DNA from 2 places in the Anoxybacillus sp. FSL W8-0382 genome. Region 2 is predicted to be linked to the other one. Evidence: a T-box and tRNA genes for the amino acid it is inferred to sense, from the RefSeq annotation. Region 2 holds a T-box; the other holds one or more tRNA genes.

Region 1 (4,137 bases), 1.4 Mb from region 2:
GATGGAATTTGCCTCTTTTAACAGGATTTTCGATCCAAGGTGAAGAATTAAATACAGCGGGTGTTCACCTCATTCCTCAATGGAAATACTTACTTATTGAATTTGGACTTGCTTTTTTTGTTGCACTCGTCGTCGGCACGCTTACATTTATGCTTTCCGTGTTGCTGCGTAGCACAGCAGCAGTAATGGGAATCATGCTCGCCGCTCTTATTTCTGGAGCGATTTTATCAAGCATGGTGTCGTCGTGGGAATCCGCAAAATATTTGTTTATGGTCAATTTGCGACTCACAAGCTACGTTAGTGGCATGGCACCGCCTATTGATGGAATGACACTTTCATTTTCGATGACTGTACTAGCCATTTGGGCGCTTGTGGCGCTTATCATTTCTTTTTATGTATTTACGAAAAGGGATGTTTACTGATGAAAAAAAGGTTGTATACCGCGATGGAGAAGTTGCAACAGCGAACGCCAACGATCATGGACTTTGACACATTTGCTCAATATGCCGTACTTCTCCCGCTCGTCCGTCAAAATGACGATATATTTGTTTTATTTGAAGTACGCTCATTATATTTGCGTCGTCAACCGGGGGAAATTTGTTTTCCAGGTGGAAAGATAGACGAATGTGATCAAAATCCGAGCAATGCCGCTGTTCGTGAAACGTGTGAAGAGCTAGGTATTCAAAAAGAAAATATTACACACATCGTCCCGCTTGATTACATGTTGTCGCCTTTCGGTATGGTCATTTATCCGTTTGCTGCGTTTGTAGATATGACGTGCATGAAAATAAATGAAAAAGAAGTGGCAGAAGTATTTACCGTTCCGCTATCCTTCTTTGTTGAAACAAAGCCAGACATATATCACGTTCAGCTTGAACCGAAACCCGAAGAGCATTTTCCATTCGAACATATCCCAGGGGGAAGGCAGTATAATTGGCGGCCGCGACAAATTGAAGAACATTTTTATTATTACAAGGATAAAGTCATTTGGGGACTGACAGCAAAAATCGTTTATCATTTCACCCGACTCATTCAAACAATGGAAGGGGAATACGCATGACAAAACCAGTTGATTTAGGGTTTAGTATTTCGCTTATTGATTTATATGACTTACAAACTGCTCAACGAACAGGAGCATATGTATTTCAAGAGGAAGAAGTGACAATTATTGAAACGAGCGCAAGCCCCTCGATCCCACATTTAATTAAAGGGTTAGAAGCATTGTCCATTAACTTACACGATGTGAAAAATATTATCGTCACTCATATTCATTTAGATCACGCGGGCGGGGCGGGTGTGTTATTGCAGCATTGTCCAAATGCTCGCGTATTTGTTCATCCGAAGGGAATGCGACATTTGGCTGATCCGTCTCGTCTTATTCAAGGAGCAAAAGCGGTTTATGGTGAAAAATTTGATGCGTTATTTGATCCGATCGTTCCAATTCCAGAAGACCGACTGGTCATAAAAGAAGATGGGGAAACGTTACAAATCGGAGAAGATCGTACATTAACGTTTCTTCATACACCAGGGCATGCGAATCACCATTTCTCTATTTATGACGAAAAAAGCAACGGTATTTTTACAGGTGATACGGCAGGTGTTTTTTATCCACAGTTACTTTCATATGACATGGAGTTATATTTGCCATCTACATCACCAAATCAATTTGATCCCGAGGCGATGCTTGCATCCATTGAAAGATTTAAGGCATTACGTCCGGGGCGTATATATTTCGGTCATTTTGGCATGTCGCAACAAGTGCAAACGGTTTGGGAACAGTTGCACTACTGGCTTCCTATTTTTGTTCAAGTAGGCAATGAAGTCTTGAGTGAACAAGCCAATCAATCGTTTACAGAAAAAACCGAGGCCGTTTTCAATCGTTTATTTGAGATCGTTCGCACCTTTTTGCGTAAACAACAAGTACCAGATGATGCTGATGTATATCAACTACTTCAACTTGATTTACAAGTATGCGCAATGGGGCTTGTTGATTACGTTGAGAAACAAAAAAGGTAATTGACGAAATATAACGTTTTCGCTATAATTTCTTTGGCACCCCACTGTACGGAGGAGTACCCAAGTCCGGCTGAAGGGGTCGGTCTCGAAAACCGATAGGGGTGTCAAAGCCCGCGGGGGTTCGAATCCCCCCTCCTCCGCCATCTTCCTCTTTCATTCCTTCTTTTGTGACCTTCAACTTTGTTTCTTTATTCCAATTCGTGAGGATGTGACAAATTGAAAAAGTATTATGTCGTTTGGCAAGGGGCGAAAACAGGTATTTTTTCTTCTTGGGACGAGTGTAAACAGTACGTCATTGGCATTCCCGGGGCAAAATATCGCTCATTTTTATCGAAAGAAGAAGCGGAGCAAGCATTTGCATCTGGTCCAATGATGGGTGGCACGAAGAAGAATAAGATCGTCGAACGTTCAATGAGTTATATAGAAGAAAGCATTTGCGTAGATGCAGCATGTAGCGGGAATCCAGGATGGATGGAATATCGAGGGGTACATACGAAAACGAGGGAAGAGCTTTTTCGTGTTGGACCGATGATCGGTACGAACAACATTGGTGAATTTTTAGCCATTGTACATGGACTAGCGTGGCTACAAAAACAAAACAAAAATTGGCCGATTTATTCAGACTCCGCTACGGCTATAAAATGGGTGAAAGAAAAAAAAGCGAATACGACGCTTGCCCGTACTGCTGAAACGGAACGTGTTTGGCAGCTCATTGAACGCGCCGAAGCGTGGTTGCGCACACACCATTATACAAACGAAATTATAAAGTGGGAAACGGAACAATGGGGAGAAATTAAAGCTGACTTTGGTCGAAAGTAAAAGGAGAGGGATATTAACCTTCTCCTTTTTGCATATTATCGAGTTGTTGTTTTAGTGTTTGTTTATCCAATTGTTCACCAATCACAACAAAATGTAGCGGAACATTCATTTCCTCTTTCATATAGAGCGGTGTACCGTATGCATACTGAAAAAAATAAACCCCACTTGTACGAGTAAAGCGTAAAAACCCTTTCATTCGGTAAATGGTATCAGGTAACTGCCGTACCCATTGTTCGAACACATCTAAATCAATCGGGCTTGTAAATGTATGTACGTATGTTTGAATGCGTAATCTTTCGATGTTCATTCGCTCATGCTCGTTTCTTACCCGCTTCGATAACAAATGAATATCTTCCATTCGCACATTAGAAAACGTTGTGAAAATGATGCGCGCATCACTGTTGATTGCTTGTAACTCAAACGATAATTTCGCCTGCGCATCTACACATAATTCATCTGTCTTATTGACAATTAATACATCCGCGTGACGAACTTGTTCTTTTAATAACATTTGCAAGGGAATGGAGAGTTGTTGACGATTCATCCAACGTGTTGCATCGATTGTCGTGATGATACCTCTCATTTGAAGACGATGAGCAAGTAATGGCGACACACACGCATCGAGCACTTCAACAGGATGCGCTACCCCTGTTGTTTCAATGTAAATGACATCTAATGAATGTTGCTGGAGCAACGAATAAAGCTCTACTTCAAATTGATCTTGAATGGTACAACATACACAGCCGCTTAATAATTCGCTTAGTACAGCATCTTCTGAAACAGCATGTGAGTCAATGGACACTTGGCCAATTTCATTCATCACAACCGCTATTTTTCGTCCTCGTTCTTTTTCACTTTGCAAGAAACGCTTTAATAGTGTCGTTTTCCCGCTTCCAAGAAATCCAGATAAGATGTATATGTCTGTATGTTTCATAAAGATCTCCCTTCTACATGTTCCTTTTTGATCATAGTCAAAAATAATAAATAGCACAAGAAAATATATCGTACATCGATGGACAATTTGAAGAAAAGATGATGGATCGAAAATGTTCAATGTACCAATTGTTTTAATTTAGACGAAAAATACATGTTGAAAGGAGAATGAAAAATGAAACAACAGCAAACAAAAACAAATATAACATGGACGGTAGATGACGATTAGTTTTATGCGACAAGAGTTGATCAGTGGATCAGCTCTTTTTTCTTTACAAAATCTTTACTTGATTATATAATTATATAATAATTTACGGATGAAGGAGGGAGTATTATGTATCACATCGAAGAGGCGGCAAATATGTTAAA
Region 2 (4,137 bases):
ACTACCATATTTTCAAAAACTTAATCTTTGCTAAGCAAACGTTAAAAGGAAAACAGTACGAAAAGTATGTACGAATTTATGACATTTTAACAAGCGATATGCCAAAACCAAACGTTGTTATTTATTTGCATGCTTCATTACACACGTTGTTAGAGCGTATTGCTATGCGGGGTCGCGAATTTGAAAAAAACATTGATCCGAACTATTTACAACAACTATCTCATGCTTATGAACAAGCAATAGAACAATTTGAACAAGACCACCCCCACATTTCTGTATTGCGATTTAATGGAGATGAACTCGACTTCGTTCATAATGACAAAGATCGATTTTATATTTTAAATGAACTGCAATCTGTTCTCAAAAGGAGCTTAGAACAATGAACTTACGAGAAAAATATCATATCCCAAGCGATGCTGTCATTACCATTGCTGGAACGGTCGGTGTCGGAAAATCAACGATGACAAAAGCGTTAGCTGATGCGCTTCAATTTCGCACTTCTTTTGAAAAAGTAGATACAAATCCTTATTTAGATAAATTTTACGCTGATTTTAAACGTTGGAGCTTTCACCTTCAAATTTACTTTCTCGCTGAACGATTCAAAGAACAAAAGCGTATTTTTGAATACGGAGGAGGATTTGTCCAAGATCGCTCCATTTACGAAGATACAGGTATTTTTGCAAAGATGCATTTCGAAAAAGGAACGATGTCGAAAGTTGACTACGAGACGTATACGAGTTTATTTGAAGCAATGGTCATGACTCCGTATTTCCCTCATCCTGATCTGCTTATTTACTTAGAAGGAAGTTTTGAGGAAATTATTAAACGCATTCGTGAGCGCGGTCGTCCAATGGAACAGCAGACACCAACCGAATATTGGAAAGAAATGTATGAAAGATATGAGAGATGGATCAATAGCTTTAACGCTTGTCCTGTTTTGCGTATTAACATTAATGAATATGACATTATTCGCGATGCCGAATCGATCGAGCCGATCGTTGCAAAAATTGGATACATGATTGAACAGTATCGCAAGTTAAAAAAATAAGGATGTTCCCAGTTGTTTTTGGGACATCCTTTCATTTTTTCACATAAAACAAAAATTCGTTACGATATGTAACGAATTATCCGATAAACAATCTCCATTTTATGCGCTGTGGTTTATGGATATTCGAATAATGGCGGAGGAGGAGGGATTCGAACCCCCGCGCGCCTTTCGACGCCTCTCGGTTTTCAAGACCGACCCCTTCAGCCAGACTTGGGTACTCCTCCGTATCGACATGTATTAAATTATCATAACCATCACGACATGTCAACACTTTTTATAAAGAAAAGGGGGGCAAACTTTCTCCCCCTATGAAATAACTTCTTTTCCTCCCATGTATGGTCGAAGTACTTCTGGAATAACTACCGTTCCATCTTCCTGTTGGTAATTTTCTAAAATCGCTGCAACAGTTCGTCCGATGGCTAAACCAGATCCGTTTAGCGTATGCACATGTTCTGGCTTCGCCTTTGGATCACGACGGAAACGAATATTTGCGCGGCGAGCTTGAAACGCTTCAAAATTGCTGCAAGAAGAAATTTCACGGTATGTGCCGTAGCTTGGTAACCATACTTCAATGTCATATTTTTTTGCTGCAGTAAAACCTAAATCAGCTGTACACATGCTCATTACACGATATGGCAGACCTAATAGTTGTAAAACACGCTCTGCATCATTCGTTAACTTTTCAAGTTCTTCATAAGAATCTTCTGGTTTTACAAATTTCACAAGCTCTACCTTATTGAACTGATGTTGACGAATTAATCCGCGTGTATCTCTTCCTGCTGATCCCGCTTCCGAACGGAAACATGCACTATATGCAACATATTTAATCGGCAAATCATCTGCTGATAAAATTTCATCGCGATGTAAGTTTGTCACAGGAACTTCTGCTGTTGGAATTAAAAAGTAGTCTTCACTTTCAATACGAAACGCATCTTCTTCAAACTTTGGAAGTTGCCCCGTTCCCGTCATGCTTGTCCGATTAACGATGTATGGCGGGAGAACTTCTTCATATCCATGTTGTTCAACATGTAAATCTAACATAAAGTTAATTAACGCACGTTCTAAGCGCGCTCCAAGACCTTTATAAAACACAAATCGGCTTCCTGTCACCTTTGCTGCTCGTTCAAAATCTAAAATACCAAGTTGATCAGCAATTTCCCAATGTGGTTTCGGTTCAAAAGAAAATGAACGTGGTTCACCCCATTTGCGAATTTCCACATTGTCGTCTTCTGATTCACCAATCGGAACAGATTCATGTGGAATGTTTGGAATGGATAAAAGCAATGTTTCAAGCTGTTGTTCTACTTCGCGCAATTCATCATCAAGTACTTTAATTCGATCACCAACCTGGCGCATTTCAGCAATGAGATGATCCGCGTCTTTTTTCTCGCGTTTTAATAAAGCAATTTGTTGTGACACATCATTGCGCTTATTTTTTAATTCCTCCGCTTGTGCAATCAACTCACGACGACGGCGATCGAGCTGCTCGAATCGTTCAAAATCAGTTAAGTCTTCACCACGATGTTGAAGTTTTTGTTTTACTTCTTCAAAATTGGCACGTAAAAATCGTAAGTCTAACATCGCAATTCCTCCTTTACATTTGTTTAGTAAATAAAAAACTCCCGTCCCAGAAGAAAGGGACGAGAGTATTCCCGCGTTGCCACCCTAGTTGAAGACATATGTCTTCCACTCGAGAAATATAACGGTTCTCACCGGAAATGCTTACTAACTGGACGTGTTCAGCATTTCGCTCCAGGATGGATTCACAAGTCATTCCTGCCGATTCACACCAACCATCGGCTCTCTGAAAGGAAGAGGGCTTGCTACTAGTTCCTGTCATCGCTTTTTCTTCATATCATTTTCTTGGAAATAATGTACTATAAGTTTAAACAAAATGCAACCCGTTTATTCTTTTGTCTCTTTCACCATGTTGATAAAGTATTGCGTCATACGATGGTCGTCTGTTAATTCTGGATGAAACGAACATCCTAAAAATTGTCCTTGTCTTGCCGCGACAATGCGATCCTCATATGTCGCAAGCACATCAACATCGGCTCCTACAGATACAATGTGCGGAGCTCGAATAAATACACCAATAAAGTCATCCGCGACTCCTTTAATAGATAAAGATGCTTCAAAGCTTTCACGCTGGCGACCGAACGAGTTGCGTTCAACCGTAATATCCATTAAACCGAGATGCGGCTCATCGTAACCAACAATTTTTTTCGCTAAAATGATTAAGCCTGCACACGTTCCAAACATCGGCTTCCCTTCGCCTGCGAATTGCTTCAGCGGTTCAATAAAGCCGTATTTATCCATCAAACGACGCATCGTCGTACTTTCCCCACCTGGAATGATAAGGCCATCAATCTGTGTCAATTGCTCGACCTTTTTAATCACTACCGCTTCTGCACCACACGCTTCAATCGACCGTACATGTTCACGTACGGCCCCTTGCAATCCTAATACTCCTATTTTCACCATATTCATTGCTCCTTTACATTACCATCCGCGTTCTTGCATCCGTTGTTCAGGAAGCAACGAAGAAATATCAATCCCTTTCATCGCTCCACCTAATCCTTTTGATAAGTGGGCAATTAATTCGTAATCTTCATAATGAGTTGTCGCCTCTACGATAGCACGTGCATATTTTTCAGGGTTTTCTGATTTGAAAATACCAGAACCAACAAATACACCATCAGCACCTAAATGCATCATTAATGCTGCATCCGCTGGTGTCGCAACACCACCTGCTGCAAAGTTAACGACAGGAAGACGACCAAGACGTTTAATTTCTAACAACACTTCAAACGGTGCACCTAAATTTTTCGCTTCCGTCATTAATTCATCTTCACTCATGCTGACGACTTTACGCACTTGCGCGTTTACTTTACGCATATGGCGAACAGCTTCAACAATATTTCCTGTGCCCGGTTCGCCTTTTGTACGAAGCATCGATGCTCCTTCAGCGATACGACGAGCTGCTTCACCTAAATCACGGCAGCCACATACAAACGGCACAGTAAATTGACGTTTATCAATATGAAATTCTTCGTCTGCTGGCGTTAATACTTCACTCTCATCAATAT

The links. The T-box of region 2 lies ahead of serS (serine--tRNA ligase). A T-box ahead of a tRNA ligase gene usually reads a tRNA of that ligase, here a tRNA-Ser.
Region 1: it has a tRNA-Ser gene. The T-box ahead of serS (serine--tRNA ligase) is inferred to sense a tRNA for this amino acid. The anticodon was not compared.

Annotation. Positions count from the first base shown of each region.
Region 1 is NZ_JBBOPX010000001.1:1,441,784-1,445,920, forward strand. It holds gene NSS60_RS07650 (ABC transporter permease) at 1-422, shown strand, start outside; gene NSS60_RS07655 (NUDIX hydrolase) at 422-1,060, shown strand; gene NSS60_RS07660 (MBL fold metallo-hydrolase) at 1,057-2,016, shown strand; tRNA gene NSS60_RS07665 (tRNA-Ser) at 2,067-2,159, shown strand; gene NSS60_RS07670 (ribonuclease H1 domain-containing protein) at 2,233-2,835, shown strand; gene NSS60_RS07675 (CobW family GTP-binding protein) at 2,849-3,769, opposite strand.
Region 2 is NZ_JBBOPX010000001.1:19,466-23,602, reverse strand. It holds gene NSS60_RS00105 (deoxynucleoside kinase) at 1-383, shown strand, start outside; gene NSS60_RS00100 (deoxynucleoside kinase) at 380-1,048, shown strand; tRNA gene NSS60_RS00095 (tRNA-Ser) at 1,180-1,272, opposite strand; gene serS (serine--tRNA ligase) at 1,355-2,629, opposite strand; T-box leader at 2,682-2,897, opposite strand; gene pdxT (pyridoxal 5'-phosphate synthase glutaminase subunit PdxT) at 2,954-3,532, opposite strand; gene pdxS (pyridoxal 5'-phosphate synthase lyase subunit PdxS) at 3,551-4,137, opposite strand, start outside.